Regions from separate parts of the Polaromonas sp. JS666 genome, predicted to be linked through region 1. Evidence: riboswitches for the same ligand, from Rfam matches in the RefSeq annotation. Region 1 holds a riboswitch; the other holds the start of a gene.
What was found. A riboswitch is a leader RNA that binds a small molecule or an ion and turns the genes downstream of it on or off. The one in region 1 is predicted to bind glycine.
Positions count from the first base shown of each region.

Region 2: linked by a shared signal. The riboswitch ahead of gcvT (glycine cleavage system aminomethyltransferase GcvT) and the one ahead of BPRO_RS20945 (D-amino acid dehydrogenase) in region 1 are both predicted to bind glycine.

Region 1 is NC_007948.1:4,402,932-4,413,243, reverse strand. Features, by position in the region: gene BPRO_RS28090 (PAS domain S-box protein) at 1-1,710, shown strand, start outside; gene BPRO_RS20955 (response regulator) at 1,875-2,522, shown strand; gene BPRO_RS20950 (sensor histidine kinase) at 2,766-4,331, shown strand; gene BPRO_RS20945 (D-amino acid dehydrogenase) at 4,395-5,654, opposite strand; glycine riboswitch at 5,823-5,923, opposite strand; gene BPRO_RS20940 (MBL fold metallo-hydrolase) at 6,200-7,384, opposite strand; gene BPRO_RS20935 (MerR family transcriptional regulator) at 7,513-7,938, shown strand; gene BPRO_RS20930 (PaaI family thioesterase) at 8,110-8,553, shown strand; gene BPRO_RS20925 (isovaleryl-CoA dehydrogenase) at 8,627-9,808, shown strand; gene can (carbonate dehydratase) at 9,889-10,312, shown strand, end outside.
Region 2 is NC_007948.1:1,924,864-1,935,175, forward strand. Features, by position in the region: gene BPRO_RS09285 (sulfite exporter TauE/SafE family protein) at 122-877, opposite strand; gene gcvP (aminomethyl-transferring glycine dehydrogenase) at 942-3,929, opposite strand; gene gcvH (glycine cleavage system protein GcvH) at 4,045-4,413, opposite strand; gene gcvT (glycine cleavage system aminomethyltransferase GcvT) at 4,509-5,705, opposite strand; glycine riboswitch at 5,721-5,822, opposite strand; glycine riboswitch at 5,844-5,957, opposite strand; gene BPRO_RS09305 (TRAP transporter large permease) at 5,981-7,258, opposite strand; gene BPRO_RS09310 (TRAP transporter small permease) at 7,350-7,844, opposite strand; gene BPRO_RS09315 (TRAP transporter substrate-binding protein) at 7,942-8,913, opposite strand; gene denD (D-erythronate dehydrogenase) at 8,986-10,011, opposite strand; gene BPRO_RS09325 (acyltransferase family protein) at 10,194-10,312, opposite strand, start outside.

The DNA of each region.
Region 1 (10,312 bases):
GCGCGGCTGGTGGTTGCGTTCGACGTGAGCGCGCAGGTGAAAGCCGAAAAGGATGCCCAGGAATACCTGTTCACCCTGCAGCGCGCCGCCGACGCCGCCTCGGCCATCACCTGGCACCAGACGCTGGATGGCACGATGCAGGAAGTTGCGGAGCAGGTCCGGGGGGTGATTGGTACCCATCAGGCGGCGGTGAGCCTGACCATCAACAGCGACTGGGCGCAGGCTGTCCATGCGCTGTCCTTGTCCGAGAAATATGCGGCATACCGTGACCTGATGGAGCCGCCGGACGGCACCGGCATTTACGCCGTGGTCTGCGAGGCCAACCGGTCCATGCGGCTGACCCAGGCCGAGCTGGAGGCGCACCCGCGCTGGCGCGGCTTTGGCAGCCATGCCGGCAAGCACCCCGCGATGCGCGGCTGGCTCGCGGTACCCTTGGTGGCCCGGAGCGGAAAAAACATGGGCTTGCTACAGCTCTCGGACAAATACGAGGGCGAGTTCACCCAGCAGGATGAATATGTGGCAATGGAGTTGGCGCAGCTCGCTTCCATCGCCATAGAAAATGTCCAGCTGCTGGAAGAAGTGGGTCGGCTCAATGCGGGGCTGGAACAAAAAGTCGCGGAGCGCACCGCTGCGCTGACCCGACAGGAGGCCCTGTTCCGTGCCCTGGCCGAGCGGGCGCCCCAGGTGATCTGGACCGCCGACCCCAGCGGCGCTCCAACCTATTACAACCAGGCCTGGTTTGACCTGGTGGGTGGCCGGTTTAGCGACTGGGCGGGCTCGCGCTGGCTTACGGCTATCCATCCGGAAGACCTGCCCGAAGTCCAGGCGAGCTGGCAGCTGGCCAGTGCCAGCCGGTCGCAGTATGAGAACATCCGCCGCCTGCGCGCCAGGGACGGCAGCTACCACACCATGTCTTCCCGGGCCACCCCGGTGCTTGACGAGCGGGGCGAACTGGCCTACTGGGTGGGCATTGATGCGGACATCACCGAGATCAAGACCATCGAGGCCGCCTTGCGCCTGTCAAACCAGGAGCTTGAGGCCTTCTCGTATTCTGTCTCCCACGACCTGCGCTCGCCGCTTAACACCATTGACGGGTTCAGCCGCCTGCTGTCCAAGCAGCTCCCCGGCCATGTCAACGAGAAGAGCCGGCACTACCTGGCGCGCATCCAGACGGGTGTGGCGCAGATGGGGCAACTGATTGAAGATTTGCTCTCGCTGGCACAGGTATCACGCGCGCAGTTACGGGCTGAGCTGGTGGACCTGTCGGCGCTGTCCCGCCGGATTCTGGGTGAGTGGCAGGCGCGCGACCCCGAACGCCGGGTCGTGGTTCATGTTGAAAGCGGTCTGCAGGCGCATGGCGACTCGCGGCTTGTGGGTGTGGTGATGGAAAACCTGCTGAGCAATGCCTGGAAGTTCACCTCGCGCAAAGTCGGGGCGAGCATCAGCGTCACCCAGCAACCCGACGCAGCAGGGCAGCCGGTCTTCGTGGTCCGGGATAACGGCGCCGGCTTCGACATGGCGTATGCCGACAAATTGTTCAACCCGTTTCAGCGCTTGCATGCGGCCTCGGAGTTTGCCGGCACCGGCATCGGGCTGGCCTCGGCCAGCCGCGTGATCGGCAGGCACGGCGGGCGGCTGTGGGCGCAATCCGAGCCCGGTTGCGGGGCTGCTTTTTTCTTTACCCTGCCCAGGACCGCTATTGCGGTCTGAACAGATTTGACCCACCCGCCCGCCCAGCCCCGCTCCTCCCCGCCGGGCACCGCACATCGTGCCAGCCTTATATTTGCCTTGACCCCGGTTTTTCTATGTGTTTTCGATTGCTGAAGTAATTAAAATGCTGAAAATGACAAGATTTACCTCTGTTACGGGCCGCCATGCCGCGTGAACCCAAATCCTTCGAAGATGCCATCACGGCGACGGACTTCTCCAGTGAAGATTACTGTGGCACGAGCTATGCGGCCAAGCTGCTCGGTCTGTCGGTCGCCACCGTGCAGTCGCTGGTGGAAAAAGGGGAAATTGACGCCTGGAAGACCCTGGGCGGCCACCGCCGGATTGCCCTGCAGTCCATCAATGCCTACCTGGCCAAGAACAATCCGCAAGTCGCCAAGGTAGTCGACACCGATCCGAAACACCGTTTGCGCGTGCTGCTGGTCGAGGACGACGAGGCCACCCGGGAGCTGTACCAGCTCCAGTTTGAGGACTGGGACCTGCCGGTCGATTGCACCTGGATGCCTTCGGCGCTGGAGGCCTTGATGGACATTGCCAGCATGCGTCCGGATTTGCTGATCACCGACCTGTCCATGCCTGGCGTTGATGGCATCGAAATGCTCAAGGCCCTCAAGCGCAATCAGCAGTTGGCGGACATGCAGATTATTGTGATCAGTGGCTTGCCGCCGGAGGCCATCGAAGAGCGGGGCGGTCTTCCGCCGGATGCCCACCGGTTGCAGAAACCGGTGAATTTCGACTGGCTGCACGGGTATGTCACGGCACTGGTGACGGCCAACCGCAAGTGGCACCACTAACGACTGTGACTGCAACCCGAAAATATCAAAACATGAACGCGCGCTGTTTTGTTTGTCAACGCATCCATGGCGGCGCTGCGACCCTTGCGAAGGCCTGCAGCCTTCGCTGCGGTTTGGCGTCGGTCCCGGGCATGAATAATCCATCACTGTCATTGGGTTGCGTTACTTCCGGGCTGCCGTACTAGCGGGCGGCACCGGATTCTGAAGCAAGCCAGCCCGCCAAACAATCCCCGTGCAATCCCCATGAGCCGATTCCTCAACCTGTTCGGGGTGAAGCTGGCAGACAAGATGCCCGGCCTGGGCGTGCAGAACGGGAGTCGGTCATCGGCGCCGGCTGAGCTGGGCTGGGGGCCTCTGGAGCAGTCCGGCGACGGCATGGTGTTGCTCGATGAACGCGGCCGAATCACCGAGGCGAATCCCCGCGCGCTCGAACTCCTGCACTGCGCGCAGCCGGCCCTGGCCGGGCTCGATTTCTGGGAGGCCGTGCCGGAAGACATCACGGAGCAGCATCAGAGCGCCACGGGCCAGGCCCTGACCTTTGCCGCGCGGCACGCCTTTGTTGCCCACGACAAGTTTGAAGACAAGTGGGTCCGGTACGCCTTTACGAGGCAGCCCCCCGGCTACGTCGTCAGCCTCAGGGATGTCTCATCCACGCAAAGGTTGCTGGATGTGCTGGAAGACAGCGAGCGTTACAACCAGCTGATTTTTGAGGCGAATCCCAACCCGATGTGGATCTTTGACGACAGCTCCACGCGCATCCTCGCTGTCAACCAAGCGGCCGTCGAGTTTTATGGCATTGCGCGCAAGAAGTTCCTGACGCTGGGCATGGATGCGCTATTTCCCGAGGGAGAAGGCGCTGGATGGCTCAGCTCCCTCGCTTCGGGCAAAGGCGTCGGGGAGGGGCTGCTCGCGCTGCGCCTGTGCAAACAGCAAAAGGCCGATGGGCAGCAGGTGCTGGTGGAGCTGGCCTGCGGCCCGGTCAGCTGGAATGGCCAGCAGGCAGTTTTCGTCAGTCTGGCGGATGTCTCACAGCGTCACCTTGCCGATGGCGCCTTGCGGCGGGCCAATGCGGAGCTGGAACAGGAACTGGCCGGGTGCCAGAGCGAGCTGGAAAAGACCAGGCGCGATGTGGCCGCCTTCACCCGCGCGGTGTCCCACGACTTGCAGGGGCCGCTGCATGCCGTCAACGGGTTCGCGAAGGTGCTGGCAAAGAACTACTCGACTGCGCTCGATGCGTCCGGCCTGCATTATGTGAGCCGCATTCAGGCCAGCACGCGCCAGATGGCCAAGCTGGTTGATGACCTGCGAACCCTGGTCCAGTTGCCGGAGCTGTCCGGTAACCCTGAAAAATTCGACCTGGTACCTATTTGCCGAGCACTGGTCGACGATTTGCGCAAACGCGCCCCGGACCGCAGCGTGGCGATCGAGATGGATGCCAGCCTGCTGCTCGTTGGTGACAAGGGGTTGTTGACGACGGCGTTGGCCTGCCTGCTGGAAAACGCCTGGAAATTCACCTCCAAAAAAGCCGAAGCCTGGATCAAGGTCGGGCTGATGCCCGGCGCCACCCCCGGCGAGCTGGTCCTGCTGGTGTCGGACAATGGGGCGGGCTTTGACACGGCCTACAGCAGCAAACTGTTCACGCCTTTTCAGCGCCTGCACTCTTCTGCTGAATTCCCCGGCAACGGTCTGGGCCTGGCTATCGTCAAGCGGGTTGCCGCACGGCACGGCGGCAATGTCTGGGCTGAAACCACCGGCCAGGCAGGCGCCAGTTTTTACCTGGCGCTACCGCATGCTGCGCAGGCCGCCTGACGGCCTGAGCCCGTACACACGCCACCCGGCACGCCGTGCCAGCGCAGGCGCCCACCGGGCCTGTCAGGCGTCCGCGGTTCTCAGCCTGCCCGGGACGTTGCGCTCCTGCAGGCCCTGCTGCACCAGGCTGCCGATCATGTCCGCCGTCACGGCTGACAGCGTCCAGCCCAGGTGGCCGTGGCCCGTGTTGTAAAACACGCAGGGAGACCGACCGCGGCCGACACGGGGCATCATGTTCGGCATCATGGGCCGCAGGCCTGCCCAGGGCACCACGCTGCGGGTGCTCATGCCCGGGAAGCATTGCTCCACCCAGTCGATCAGGGGTCGAATGCGGTCGTCGCGGATGTCCTTGTTGTAACCGTTGAACTCGGCAGTGCCCGCCACGCGGAAACGATCCTCACCCAGGCGGCTTGTCACCAGCTTGGTCTCATCGTCGAGCAGGCTGACCATGGGAGCCGCTGCGCGGCTGGACTCGTCGAGCAGGTTCACCGTGATCGAATAGCCCTTGACTGGGTAGATGTTCACCCGGTCACCGAGTCGCGCGGCCACCGCACGGCTGGCGACGCCGGCGCAGACGACCACCCCGTCGAACACCGAGGTGCGTCGCTCGTCAGCCTGTCCCACCGTGACATCGACCTGCCGGCCGTTGGTGGTGACCGATTGCACGTCCTGCCCGTACAGGCAATGAACGCCGCGCCGCGCGATGGCGGCGGCCAGTCCGGTCGTGAACTTGTGAATGTCGCCGGTCGAGTCGCTTTCCGTGAAGAAGCCGCCATAGTAGCTGCCCGCCAGGGTCGGCTCGATGGCGCGCATTTCCGACGGTGTCACGGCGCGTCGCGCGAGCCCGCCCTGGGCCAGCAGTTCGGTCACGCGGGCCGCGTGATCGAACCCGGCCTTGTCCCGGTAGATGTGCAGGATGCCCTGCTGCTTCAGGTCGAAATCGATGCCCTCCTGCGCGGCCCAGTCGAACAGATGCTCGCGCGCCGCCACGGCCAGGCGGGCGGTTGCTATCGTGTTCTGGCGGTAGGCCGGCATCGAGGCAATGAACTCGGCGAACCAGGACAGCTTGTGCCAGCTGGGCTTGGGGTTGAGCAGCAGCGGGGCATCGCTCTTGAGCATCCACTTGATGCCTTTGAGCAGGGTCGACCAATGGGTCCAGACCTCGGCGTTGGAGGCCGACAGCTGGCCCCCGTTGGCGAACGAGGTCTCCATCGCCGCGTAGCGATGCTTCTCGAACAGGGTGACTTCAAAACCGCGCTTGGCCAGCGCGTAGGCCGTGGTGACACCCGTGATGCCACCGCCGATGACGGCGATCGTTTTCATAGAAAGGTTCCAGAACGTCAAGGGTTGAGCCCGCACGCATCATGCGTGACGGACGCCCCCTCTGTTGCTGGACCTGAGAGATTCACGAACCGGCGCTGTGACGCGCGAATCCGCTTGCTCCTTCGGTGCGCCGGGTGACGAAAAAACCCGGCAGCTCTTCAGAGTGCATGGGTGGTACCGGTTCATTTGCCTGAGAGTTTCCGGGGCGGTTGCTCCTTCGGCGCCGCCGCCAGGCAATGCTGGACGGCAGACTCTCCCGATACCACGCTGGGGCGACTCATGCGAGCCGCCCCAGCGCTGCGATGATAACAATAATCTGGCCGGGGCGTCCAGTTCGGCACCGCGAACCGCCGTGCGCGCCGATCGAAACACCTGCGTGCTGGCCGCGTTGGCGGGCAGCGGCCACAGTGTCAGGCGGTCTTGGGGGTGGTCAAATCCTGCGCAAAACGCTGAGCCTGCGGCGCCGGTGTTGCAAAGTCCCGGGCGCCCGCTCGAGGCCTTGCCGCGTAGTCCCGGCCCCGCGCCTGCGGTTTTAGCCTATGGTTTCAGTGCGGCGATGGGGCTTCAAAGCGGAAGACGCCGGCGGCATCGATCCGCCGGTGCACCCGTCCCTCAAACCACAGTGCATGCAGGTGCGCAACTGATTCGCCCATGGCAAAACTGGTCTGGTGCAGGTCCAGCTTTCGCCTGAACATCACGGGCAGGATGTCGGCTGCGCTGCAGGGCCGGGCCTGACAGGCCTGCAACACCTCGGCCAGCCGGTCGCGGTGGTGGTCGTGCAACTGCTGGATACGCTCGTGCAGGCCACGGAACGGCTTGCCGTGCGAGGGCAGGGTCAGCGTGTCGGGCGGCAGGGGCCGGAATTTGTCGATGGACTGCAGGAACAGCGCAAGCGGGTTTGATTCCGGCTCCATGTCGTAGACGCTGACGTTGGTCGAGATGCGGGGCAGCACCATGTCGCCACTGATCAGCACCCGGGTCGAATCACAGTACAGCGCCATGTGCTCCGGCGCATGGCCATAACCACTGATGCAGCGCCAGTCCCGCCCGCCAATGCGGATCATCTGCCCGTCGACCAGGCGGCGAAAGCTGCCCGGCACCTCGGGCACCATGCTGGCGTAGTAGCCGGTGCGGCCCCTGATCTTCTCGACGGACTCCGGGTCGGTCAGCCCGTGGGCGGTGAAAAAGAGCGCGGCACTGTCTCCGCCAAAACCGGTGGTGCTCTGGGTGCCGATGCGGGCGCTGTGGTAGTCGGTGGCGCTCATCCACAGGCGACAAGTCCATGGCGCCCCCACGCTCCGCCGCTGCGCGGGTTGCTGCCCCCCGAGGGGGCCGGGCCCGCCTAGAGGCGGCTCGTCGGCGGGCCCCGCAGGAGTTGACCAGCGCTGGCAAAGCCAGTGCGCCAGGCCTATGTGGTCCGGATGCATGTGGGTCACGATGACGCGCAGGATGGGCAGGCCTTCAAGCTGGGTCGCAAAAATCGCTTCCCATTGCGCCTTGGACTCTTCCCTGCTGATGCAGCAGTCCACCACGCTCCAGCCCTGGATTTTTACGCCCGCGTTGTGCGGGTCATCGAGCTCATCGCGCAGCAGCCACAGGTTGATGTGGTCCAGCGCGAATGGCAGCGCCATGCGTATCCACTTGACGCCCGGTGCAATCTCAAGTGCCTCGCCTGCCTCGGGCAGGGTATCCGCCAGTGGGTAATCGAGCCGCTGTTCAAGGAGGTTCATGTAATATTCGCGCTATATTTGACGTTTACGTAAACGTCACGTGGAGCCATTGTAGTGATGACGCCCGCCCGGCGCTGTCACCTTTGTCCGTGTCCTTGCCTGCCCCTGTTCGTACCCACTCAATCATCATGGCCACGACTTACACCATCAGCGATCTTGCCAAAGAGTTTGACCTGACCACCCGCGCCATGCGGTTTTACGAAGACATGGGGCTGTTGCAGCCCCAGCGCATGGGGCCGGGCGGGCGCAACCGCGTTTACACGGCGCGCGACCGCACCCGGCTCAAGCTCACCTTGCGCGCCAAGCGGCTGGGCCTGTCGCTGGTGGAGGCCAAGGAAATCATCGATTCCTATGACAGTCCGCGCGACACCGCCCCGCAACTGAAGAAATTCCTGGCCGTGCTGACCGAGCACCGCAAGAAGCTCGAAGCGCAGATGCTGGACCTGCAGGCCAACCTGGACGAGATTCGCACCCACGAAAAAGAGGCCAAGGCGCTGCTCGACAAGACCGTCAAGGCCAAAGACAAACCCAAACCCAAAACCAGCCAGGTTTGAGTTCCCCCGGTTCCTGCGTTGATCGACGAGTTCAGCCTTTTCAGCCATTTCAGCAATATCAACAATTGCCTGGAGGCTTGTTGCGGTGGGGTCAAATGGTTCATAATTGACGTTTACGTAAACGTCAATTGACGTCGTGACCCCCTCCACTCCCGAAAGAAGGCTTTCCCCATGGACGCACTTTCCGCGCCGTCAGCGCTTTTTCAGCGCATTGAAGCGAGCTTTTTACGCCAGGGCATGATGCAGCACCTCGGTGCGCGGCTGCTGCGGGTGGAGGCCGGCTTGTGCGAAATTGCACTGCCTTACTCAGAACGTGTCACCCAGCAGCAGGGCGGCTTCCATGGCGGCGCCATGGGCGCGCTGGCAGACATTGCCGGCGGCTATGCCGCGCTGACGGTGGCGCCTCCCGAGGCCGAAGTCACCACGGTCGAATACAAGATCAATTTTCTGGCCGCCTTCAGGGATGGTGAGCTCCGGGCAACCGGCCGTGTCGCCCGGGCCGGCAAGCGCATCATCGTGACCACCGCCGACGTGGTGCACGTCGACGCCAATGGCAAGGAAAGCGCCTGCGCGCTGATGCAGCAGACGCTCGTTCCCGTGCCCAAGACCTACTGACAACCCGCAAGAACCAGCCCGGTCGCCCCCATGCACCTGGCTACCTCTGTAACCTCCCGCGAAAGACGCCATCATGACCAACCTGCCAGGACTTGACTTCCAGCTCGGCGAAGAGACCGACGCCCTGCGTGACGCCGTGCGTGAATTTGCGCAAGCCGAAATCGCGCCGCGCGCCGCCGAACTTGACCGCAACGACCAGTTCCCGATGGACCTGTGGCAAAAAATGGGCGCGCTGGGCGTGCTCGGCATCACCGTCGGCGAAGAATATGGCGGCGCAGGCATGGGCTACCTGGCCCACATGGTGGCCATGGAAGAGATCAGCCGGGCCAGCGCCTCCGTGGGGCTGTCCTATGGGGCGCACAGCAATCTGTGCGTCAACCAGATCAAGCGCAACGGCACCGACGCGCAGCGCCAGAAATACCTGCCCAAGCTGATTTCCGGCGAGCACGTCGGCGCGCTGGCCATGAGCGAGCCCGGCGCCGGCAGCGACGTGATTTCGATGAAGCTCAAGGCCGAGGACAATGGCGGCTACTACCTGCTCAACGGCAGCAAGATGTGGATCACCAACGGCCCCGACGCCGATACCCTGGTGGTCTACGCGAAAACCGAGCCTGAGCTGGGCGCCCGCGGCGTGACCGCCTTCCTGATCGAAAAGGGCATGAAGGGCTTTTCGGTGGCGCAAAAGCTCGACAAGCTCGGCATGCGCGGCAGCCACACCGGCGAGCTGGTGTTCAGCAATGTCGAAGTGCCGGCGCAAAACATCCTGGGCGGCCTCAATAGCGGCGCCAAGGTGCTGATGAGCGGCCTTGACTACGAACGCGCCGTGCTGACGGGCGGACCGCTGGGCATCATGCAGGCGGTGATGGACAACGTGGTGCCCTACATCCACGACCGCAAGCAGTTTGGCCAGAGCATTGGCGAATTCCAGCTGATCCAGGGCAAGGTCGCCGACATGTACACCGTGCTGCAGGCCGGGCGCTCCTTCGCCTATACCGTGGCCAAAAACCTGGACATGCGGGGCGCGGAGCATGCACGCCAGGTCCGCAAGGACTGCGCTTCCGTCATTCTCTGGTGCGCCGAAAAGGCCACCTGGATGGCCGGCGAGGGTGTGCAGATTTTTGGCGGCAACGGCTACATCAACGACTACCCGCTCGGACGCCTCTGGCGCGACGCCAAACTTTATGAAATCGGTGCCGGCACCAGCGAGATCCGCCGCATGCTGATAGGCCGTGAACTGTTTGCCGAAACCTGCTGAGGCCCGTACCCTGGCGCAACGAATGGCCAAGGGATGACCCTGTGAGGCCGCCCGGCCTGCAACTGATTAAGATCGTTCCCATGACAGCATCACTTGAAAGCCTTTTCAGCCATAACCGCGCCTGGGCGGCACAAATGGAAGCCGAACGGCCGGGCTTTTTCACCAGCCTGGTCAAGCAGCAGACTCCCAAATACATGTGGATTGGCTGCTCCGACAGCCGCGTGCCGGCCAACCAGATCACCGGGCTGGAGCCGGGCGAGGTGTTTGTCCACCGCAACGTGGCCAACATCGTGGTGCACTCCGACCTCAACGCCCTGTCCGCGATCCAGTTCGCGGTGGAGCGGCTCAAGGTCAAGGACATCATGGTGGTGGGTCATTACGGCTGCTCGGGCGTGCAGGCCGCGCTGGAAGGCGCGCGCATTGGCCTGGCCGACAACTGGATACGCCACATCCAGGACGTGCGCCACCGGCACCGCCAGCTGCTCGACAGCCTGCCCGATGCGG
Region 2 (10,312 bases), 2.5 Mb from region 1:
CGGATGGTGGCGGGGTACCGCTGACGGAAGCAGGCAAAACGGAAAACGCGCGGGAAACAGTCCGCCGCATTATCTCCGGGTCGGCGCAATGCCCTGTAACGGTGAAGTTACAGGCACCGCATCAGCTCGCCCGGCCCAGCAGCTGTGGCAGCGAGGAGCCCAGCAGGGCTGCACCCGAGGCGGTCAGCAGGCTCAAGATGATCTTGCGGAACATTACTTCGCTGATGCCAATGTAGACCCGCGCGCCGATGAGTGAAGGCAGCAGCATCGCCGGCGCCACGATGGCCAGCATGGGTACGGTTTCGCGGGTCACGATGCCGGTGGCGATGTAAGTGGCCATGGTGACCATCAGCATGGCCAGATTGAAGTTCTGAATGATGGCGCGCTGGGCGTGCTTGTCATAGCCGCGCAGCGTGCACCAGAGCGTGGGAATGACACCCGAAAAACCACCCATCGCACTCATCATGCCGCCTACGCCGCCCGCCAGCCCGTCGCCGAGACGACCGCCCGCGGTGATGCGGGGTAATTGGCCTGCCATCAGCATGGCGGGGCACCAGAGCATAAGCAGCATGCCCAGAAAGGCCTTGAACATCTGCACGTCCATCAAGGGCAGCATCAGCAGTCCGGCGGGAATGCCGAGCAGGCCACCGGCCACAAAAGGGGCCAGCCGCCGCAGATCAAAACCGCGGCGCACCGTAGCGGCAGCCACCAGCTGCCCGGTCAGGGCACCAAAAACCGCCATGGCGGCGGCAAGCCGCGGATCAATCGTCCAGGCCCAGACAGACATGGCGACGAGGCCGAAGCCAAAGCCTGAAAGGCCCTGCACAAAGCCGGCAAGTGCGGCACCCATCACGACCAGGAGTGTCTGCGAATCCATGCAGGGCGAAGAGGCAGTGAATGGCAGTGAACGGCAGTAAACCTTGAAAAACCCCTGGTTTGTTTCAGGCGTAGTCGCTCACGGGCACGCAACTGCAAAACAGGTTGCGGTCGCCATAGACGTTGTCGACGCGGCCCACTGGCGGCCAGTATTTGGCGTGCTGGGTCTTGCTGAGTATGGCTGCCCCCACATCGCGTGTGTAGGCATGCATCCATTCGCCCTTGAGCAGGCTTGCCGCCGTATGCGGCGCGGCCTTCAGCGGGTTGTCGTCCTGCGGCCACTCGCCTTTTTCGATGCGGCGGATTTCCTGCCGAATGGCGATCATCGCGTCGATGAAGCGGTCCAGCTCGTCCAGCGTTTCGCTCTCGGTTGGCTCCACCATCAGCGTGCCGGCGACCGGGAAGCTCAGCGTCGGCGCGTGAAAACCGTAGTCGATCAGCCGCTTGGCGACGTCTTCGGCGGTGACGCCGCTGGTTTCCTTCAGCGGACGCAGGTCCAGAATGCACTCATGCGCGACATGGCCGTTTTCACTGGCGTACAGCGTTGGGTAGTGGTCTTTCAGTCGCGAACTGATGTAGTTGGCGCTCAGGATGGCGATCTCGGTGGCCTGCTTCAGGCCTTCGGCGCCCATCATGCGGCAGTACATCCAGCTGATCGGCAGCACGGCTGCATTGCCCAAAGGCGCGGCGGAAATGGCCCCCACGCTTTTCACTTCGTGTAATGCGCTGCCCCCCGAGGGGGCTTCTTTTCCTTGGGGCGGCCCGGCGGAAAAGCTGGTGCCCTCTCCGAAGGCTCGGCCGCCTCCTGCATATCCGGCTGTGGCATGGCCGGGCAGGTAAGGCACCAGGTCGGCCACCACGCAAACCGGACCCACGCCCGGCCCGCCGCCGCCGTGCGGGATGCAGAAAGTCTTGTGCAGATTCAGGTGGCTGACGTCGCCGCCGAATTCGCCGGGGGCTGCCACGCCGACCAGCGCGTTCATGTTGGCGCCATCGACATAGACCCGGCCGCCGTGCGAATGCACCAGCTGGCAAAGGTCTTGCACATGGGTTTCAAAGACGCCATGCGTGCTGGGGTAGGTGATCATCATGCAGGCCAGATTGGCGCTGTGCTTCTCACACTTGGCTTTCAGGTCCTCCATGTCCACATTGCCCTGCGCATCGCAGGCCGTGACGACGACCGTCATGCCCGCCATCTGGGCGCTGGCCGGGTTGGTGCCGTGGGCCGATGAGGGAATCAGGCAGATGTTGCGATGGCCCTGGCCATGTGCTTCGTGGAAGGCCTTGATCACCAGCAAGCCGGCGTATTCGCCCTGCGAACCCGCATTGGGCTGCAGGCTGATACCTTTGTACCCGGTGGCCTGGCACAGCCAGTCGCGCAGCTGCTTGTCGAGTTCGGCATAGCCCTGCAGTTGCTCCTGGGGGGCAAAGGGGTGGATGTTGGCAAACTCGGGCCAGGTGATGGGAATCATCTCGCTGGTCGCGTTGAGCTTCATGGTGCAGCTGCCCAGCGGGATCATGCTGCGGTCCAGCGCCAGGTCCTTGTCGCTGAGCATGCGGATGTAGCGCAGCATGCCGGTTTCGGAGTGGTGGGTGTTGAACACCGGGTGGGTCAGGAAGGCGCTGGTGCGGCGCAGGTCGGCCGGAATCAGGGACTCGATGCCCTCTTCAAAGGCGCTGACCACGGGCACCGTCTGGCCGGGCTGGGCAAAGAAGGACCACAGCAGTTCAATGTCCTTGCGGCTGGTGGTTTCGTCCAGTGACACGCCCAGGTGATTGTTCAGGCGACATCGCAGGTTGGCCCCGGACTGACGGGCGCGTTCAGCTATTAAATTGGTGGCATCTCCGGTCTTGACGGTGACGGAGTCAAAGGCCCCCAGGTCGGTGATCTCATAGCCGAGTTCCTGCAGGCCGCGCACGAAGATGGCGGTGTATGCCGCCACGCGCTCTGCGATGCGCCTGAGGCCCTGCGGCCCATGGTAGACCGCATACATGCTGGCAATCACGGCGGGCAGCACCTGGGCGGTGCAGATGTTGGAGGTGGCTTTTTCGCGGCGGATATGCTGCTCGCGCGTCTGCAGCGCCAGGCGGTAGGTCGGATTGCCGTGGACGTCGACACTCACGCCCACCAGGCGGCCGGGCAGGGAGCGCTTGAACTCGTCGCGGCAGGCGAGGTAGGCCGCGTGCGGGCCACCGTTGCCCATGGGCATGCCAAAGCGCTGGGTGTTGCCCAGCACGATGTCGGCGTCCCATTCGCCGGGCGGCGTGAGCAGGGTCAGTGCCAGCAGGTCGGCGGCCACGCACAGGGCCGCGCCGTCTACATGCGCCTGGCCGGCCAGCGGGCGCAGGTCGTGGATGCTGCCGGTGGTGGCCGGGTACTGGGCCAGCACGCCAAAGTAATTGCCTTCGGCCATGAGCTGCGGCAGGGTAGTCACTGCGGTGCTGACCTTGACTTCAATGCCCAGCGGCCTGGCGCGGGTCTGGATGACTTCAATCGTTTGCGGATGACAGTCGCCGGCGACGATGAACACATTGCTTTTGCTTTTCACGCTGCGCCTGGCCAGCGTCATGGCCTCGGCGGCGGCGGTGGCCTCATCGAGCATGGAGGCATTGGCAATCGGCATGCCGGTCAGGTCGCAGACCATGGTCTGGAAGTTGATCAGCGCCTCCATGCGGCCCTGCGAAATCTCGGCCTGGTAGGGCGTGTAAGCGGTGTACCAGGCGGGATTTTCAAGGATGTTGCGCAGGATCACGCCCGGCGTGTAGGTGCCGTAGTAGCCCTGGCCGATGAAGTTCTTGAACACCTGGTTTTTGGCTGCGATCGCCTTGAGCTGCTTGAGGGCTGCCGCTTCAGTCACTGGCGCCGGAATGGCCATGGTGCTGGTGCGCGCGATCGAACGCGGAACAATCCCGTCAATCAGGTCGCGGCGCGAGGCGGAGCCCACCACACTGAGCATGTGCACTTCATCGGCCTCATCAATGCCGATGTGGCGCGGGATGAATTCAGAGGGGTTTTCAAGCTCGCCCAGCGGCTTGGCGGATGGCATCAACATGTGTTTATTCCGATAAAAGACAGACAGACGGACGTGCGCCGCGCAGGGCCGACCCAAGCAAGCACAGCCCCCTCGGGGGGCAGCGCAGCACACGAAGTGGCAAGCGTGGGGGCCATTAACCTGCGGAAAACTGGGTGTAGCTGGTTTCGTCCATCAGGGCGTCCAGCTGCGAGGCGTCAGACAGCCTGATCTTGAAGAACCAGCCGGCGCCCAGCGGGTCGCTGTTGGCCAGCGATGGGTCGTTGCGCAGGGCTTCGTTGACTTCAACGACCTCGCCGCTCACGGGCATGTAGACGTCTGCGGCGGCCTTGACTGATTCCACCACGCCGGCGGCTTCCTTCTGCGCCAGGGTGGCGCCGACGGCAGGCAGGTCGACAAACACGACATCGCCCAGCGCGTCCTGCGCATGAACCGTGATGCCCACGGTGGCGGTGTCGCCGTCAATCTTGAGCCATTCGTGGTCTTCGGTGTATTTGACAGTCATGAGGTTCTCCAGAAGTTCAGTGAAAAGGATTCAGCAAGTTAACGTAAAAGTAACGTGAATAACTTGAAAGGCGGCAGTGAAAGTCGGTAGGTTGCTCAGCCGCGGTAGTAGTGGTTGGGCACAAACGGCATGGCGGCTACTTCCATGGGAACGGGCTTGCCGCGCACCAGGGCATGGATTCGCGTGCCGATGGCGGCAAACTCGGGACTGACATAGCCCATGGCCACCGGCTGGTTGATGGTGGGGCCGAGCAGGCCGCTGGTCACCTGGCCAATGGGTGCGCCCGCCGTGCTTTGCAGTTCGGTGTGGTCGCGCACAGGCACGCGTTCCAGCGCGACCAGTCCCACGCGTTTGCGGGTCAGTGTCGCGGCCGGGTCGGCCAGTTGCGCCAGAATTTTTTCCGCGCCGGGAAATCCGCCGGCCCGCGCGCCGCCAGTGCGCCGGACCTTCTGGATGGCCCAGTTGAGCGCCGCTTCCACCGGCGTGGTGCTGGTGTCGATGTCGTTGCCATACAGGCACAGGCCGGCTTCGAGCCGCAGCGAGTTGCGTGCGCCCAGGCCAACGGGTTTGACTTCGGACTGGGCCAGCAGGGCCCTGGCCAGGGTGTCCGCCTGCGATTCGTGCACCGAGATCTCGAAGCCGTCTTCGCCGGTGTAGCCGCTGCGGGTGATGAAGCAGTCGCAGCCCGCCACCGTGAAACGGCCGCCGGTCATGAACACCAGCTTGTCAACACCGGGTGCCAGGCGCTGCAAGGCCGTCACTGCCTGCGGCCCCTGCAGGGCCATCAACGCCATCTCGGGCATGGGGATGACTTCGCACCGGCTGCCGATTTTTTGCTGGATGTGCGCGATATCGCCGACCTTGCAGGCGCCGTTCACGATGAGGAACAGGTCGCCGCCGTTGGCGCTGTCGTGCATGTTGCGGTTGAAAAACATCAGGTCGTCGATGATGCCGCCGTCGTCATTGAGCAGCAGGCCATAGCGCTGCTTGCCCGCCGGCAGGTCGATCACATCGACAGGCAGCAGGGTTTCCAGTGCCGCCGCTGAATCAGGACCCACCAGGCGCAGCTGGCCCATGTGGGATACGTCAAAAAGGCCTGCCGCCTGACGTGTGTGGTGGTGCTCGGCCATCAGGCCGGCAGGGTACTGCACCGGCATGGAATAACCCGCGAACGGCACCATGCGCGCGCCGAGTTCCACGTGCAGATCATGCAGCGGTGTTTTGAGAAGATCTTCGGGGGTAGCAGAAGAGGCGTTGGACAAGGCGGTCTCCGGGGGCAAACATGAATCCATGACCGATGGTCATGCGCTGCCCCTGCTGTCCACTTTACCTGAGAGATTCACCTGGCGATGCAGGCTTGCTCCTTCGGTGGGCCGCCTCGAAAGCGGTCTCTCTCCAGTAGGGAACGTTTTCCGGCGCCAGGCGCCGGAAAACGGTTGCCAGTCCTTTTGCCTGAGCGTTCAGTACACCACGAGGGGTGCCCTCATGGTGTTCGTGCGCCTTCGGCGGTTTTCGCGATGAAAACTCTCTCCTGACCTCTCAAGTGTAGCCCAAGGTGCGGGCCTTCCTACTTGGAGTACACCAGATCGCGCAGCGTGAGCGACAGCGCCGGGAAATAGGTGATCACCATCAGGCAGGCCAGGATGACCAGCACGAAAGGAAGCAGGTGCACGACGATGCGGTCCAGTGAAATACGCGCCACCGTACAGGCCGCAAACAGATTGACGCCGAAGGGTGGCGTGATCATGCCCAGCGCCAGGTTGACCACCATGACCATGCCGAAATGCACCGGATCTATGCCGAAATGCATGGCCACGGGCGCCAGGATGGGCGCCAGCACAATGATGGCTGCGCTGGTTTCGATGAACATGCCAATGATGAACAGCGCGGTGTTGACGCCCAGCAGGAACAGCGCCGGCGATTGCAGAACGGCTTCCAGCCAGCGGCCAATCGCATCCGGTACGCCCGCCCGGGTGATCAGAAACGCAAAAAGTCCTGCGTTGGCGATGATGAACATGATCACCGCGCTGGAAAGGACGGATTTACGCAAGACAAGTATGAGAGCCGGCAGATTGATTTCGCGATAAATCACCATGCCCACAATCAGGGCATAAAAAACCGCTACCGCCGCGGCTTCGGTGGGCGTGAAGATGCCGCCGTAAATGCCGCCAAGAATGATGACGGGCATCAGCAGTGCCCAGCCGGCCTGCCAGGTGGCCTTGCCAAAACTGAGCCGGCCATCGCCGTCATTTTTCCCCCAGCCCTTGATCTTGCAATACACATAGACAAAGGCCATCAGCGCGAGGCTGATAAAGATGCCGGGGCCGACGCCGGCGATGAACAGTTCGCCGATGGATACCTCGGCGCTGACGCCATACAGAATCATCGGAATCGACGGCGGAATGATCACGCCCAATTCGGCGCTGGTGGCCTGCAGGGCAGCCGCATAACTGGTCGGATAGCCGTGCTTGATCAGGGCGGGAATCAGGATGGCACCGACGGCAAATGTGGTGGCAACCGATGAACCCGACACGGCGGCAAAAATCATGCAGGTCAACACGCAGGTCATCGGCAGGCCGCCCTGAACGCCGCCGACAATGCTCTTCGCAAACTCGACGAGTCGGCGTGAAATGCCGCCTGTTTCCATCAAATTTCCGGCCAGGATGAAAAACGGGATCGCTGCGAGCGGAAACTTGTTGATCGCATTGAACATCTCCTTCACCGAGATCAGCATGTTGGAGTTCGAAACCTGGATGCCGAGCACGGACGCCAGGCCGATAGACACGGCAACGGAGATCGTCAGTGCAAAACACACGACCATGGTTGTCAGCATCGCGGCGGTCATTGTGCAGTCTCCTGAAAAAAGTTGGGGCAAGAAGCCGGCATTGGCCGGCTCGCGCGGGGCTTTGCCGCGACGCCTGTAGAAAATTTATGGATCATGTTGCCGTTTCCAGTTCGTGGTGCTGCGGATCCAGCATGTTGCCGATAATGCCGATCACGCAAAACAGTCCTCCGATTGGCATGGCTACATAGCCCCAGAACATCGAGATGGATTCGAGTCCGGCCATGGACTGTACGCGGCCGCGCATTGCATAGTCCCAGCCCCACCAGATGATGATGGCGATCAGCGTGAGTGCCGCCAGGCCGACCACCCAGTCCAGGATCCGCTTGACGCGGGGAGGGCTCCAACGGTAAAGCACGTCCACGCTGACCATGGCGCCTTGCCGGAAAGCCGCTGGAATGCCTAGAAATACCATCCAGATCAGACTCAGGCGTATCAGGATCTCGCTCCACTCGGCCGGCTGTTCCAGCACAAAGCGCGTGATGATCTGAAACATGCCGAGCGTTGAGGCGATCACCAGCATGCCGCAGGCTCCCGCCATGGAAATGCTGGTACACCAGCGCTCGAACTTGAGAAATGCTTGCTTCATGGCAACTCGCTCCGCTCACAAATGAAACGCCCGCCAGTCCAGTGACTGCGGGCGTAGAGGGCTAAAAAAATGAAAATGCAATGCGCAATTGGACCGCTTACTTGTAATTGCGGATCTTCTCGATGTTGGCCTTGCCGAACTGCTTTTCGAATTCGGCGTTGACCGGTGCCAGGGCAGTGACAAATTTCGATTTGTCAATATTGTCAATCACCGTCATGCCCTTGGCGCGCAGGTCGGCGACCCCTTTGGCGTCGTCCTCATCGACCCGTGCGCGGTTGGCCTTGGTGCCTTCCTTGGCGGCGTCAAGAAACGCCTGCTTGTCGGCCGCGCTGAGCTTGTCGAAGACTGCCTTGTTCATCACCCAGATGCAGGGCGAGTAGACGTGGCCCGTCAGCGACAGGTGCTTTTGCACCTGGTCAAACTTGGACGCAATGATGACCGACAGCGGGTTTTCCTGGCCATCGACCGTGCCCTGCTGGAGGGCGGTGAACACTTCGGGGAATGCCATCGGCGTGGTAATGATGCCAAAACCCTTGTAAGCGGCAATATGCACCGGGTTTTCCATGGTCCGCATTTTCAGACCTTTCAGATCCTCGGGGCCCTTCACGTCACGCTTGCTGTTGGTCATGTGGCGAAAGCCGTTTTCGCCCCAGGCCAGCGCCTTGAAACCCTTGGCGTCAAATTTGCCCAGCAGGTCCTGGCCGATGGGGCCGTCGAGTACGGCGCGTGCGTGGGCCTTGTCGCGAAACAGGAAGGGCACGTCGAGAATCTTGGTCTCCGGTACAAAGTTGGGGACGGGGCCGGTGGAGGAGAAGGCGAGTTCCTGGGTGCCCAGTTGGACTGCTTCGATGGATTCGCGTTCGCCGCCCAGTGCACCGCTATAGAAAGTCTGAACCTTGTAGCGGCCGCCGGTGCGCTTTTCCACCTCTTTGGCAAAGGTGTCAATAGCGACACCCTGGTGGGAATTCTGCGACGTCGAAATACTGATTTTCATCGTGGTCTGTGCAGCGGCGCTGGCGACAATACCGAGGGCCATGGTCATGCCGATGATGAGTTTGTTGAGTTTCATGGGGTCTCCGAAGGGGTGGGTGGTCGTTCTGACGGGCTTCCGGCCCGTCAAAAGTTGTCATACAACTCTGGATTATGTCCGTTCGGCCAGAGTCGCCACACTGGGGTTTTCGAGCACATAGTTACGAATAATGGTTTCAAAGTCGGGGTCGGGCAGCAATCCGAGCTCGCGGGCGCGTACGGCATTGATGTGGGCGGGCCAGCTGGTGACGATTTTTGCAACCGCAGCGTCCGGCGTCCAGTCGATCAGTGCCGCAACCTGCTTGCCTGCCACGCGTTCCAGCGCGGCGGCCATCTCGCCAGCCGTCGTTTTGAGCGCCGGCAGGTTGATGGCGGTGCGGGCGCCCCATTCGGCATCGCTCGCTTGCGCCGCCCGTATCAACCCATCAATCGTGCGGCCTGGCGACGACAGGGCCACGGCCGTTTCCGGCGGGACCGGACAGGCCACCCGCACGCCAGCCAGCGGCTCGCGGATCATGCCGCTCAGAAAGCTGGACGCCGCAGCATTGGGCCTGCCGGGCCGCACGCTGACGGTCATCAGGCGCACATTGCGGCCCCGGATGAAGCCCTTGCGCGCGTAGTCGGCTACCAGCTGCTCGCCGATGAATTTCTGGATGCCATAGCTGTTTTGCGGCGTGGGCAGCGTCGTGTCGTCAATCACCGCGGGCAGGGGGTGCTCTGGCGAATTGCCGAAGACGGCGAGTGAGCTGGCAAATACGACGGTGGGGGATGTTTTCAGCGCGCGGCAGGTCTGGAGCAGGGCCCGCGTGGCGTCCAGATTGCTGCGCATGCCGAGGTCGAAATCAGCCTCGCACTCGCCGCTGACGGCCGCGGCCAGATGAAAAACGATAGCGTCTTCCGCCCGTACGACAGGAGTTGCGGCCGGGTCTCCTTCCAGGAGCTGGTTCAGGTCGCCCACCACCTGGCGTATTCGCCTGTCTGCCGCCAGATCCGCGGGCGGTGCCGCACGGTCCACCAGTGTGATGGTCTGAATGGTTTTCGGTGTGGCGCCTGCCAGTGCAAGCTGGCCTCGCTTGAGAAGCTCGCGGGCGAGTCGGGCGCCCAGGAATCCGGCGCCGCCTGTGATGACGATGTTCATGGATGTTGTCTCTGTTGATGTGTCTGTGATGCCTGTGATCGCCCGCGCCCGCCAGCCGGACACATGGGCGTGCCCTGCGGAGCGGTACATGGCGGCACTGCAGTTTAGCGCGCGGGGGAGAGTGCGCAACAACCGGTTGGCGAGTGGCGCAGCGGCAGGTCACGGGGCCGCGGCGGCAGGTTTCAGGCGGCTGTCGCTTTTATCTTTGCATGGCTTCCCAGCAACCACAGATTGAGGCCCTGGTACCGGCCGATGACCAGCGCGGCAACGATGGGGCCGCCCACACCGAAGGCCAGGCCGA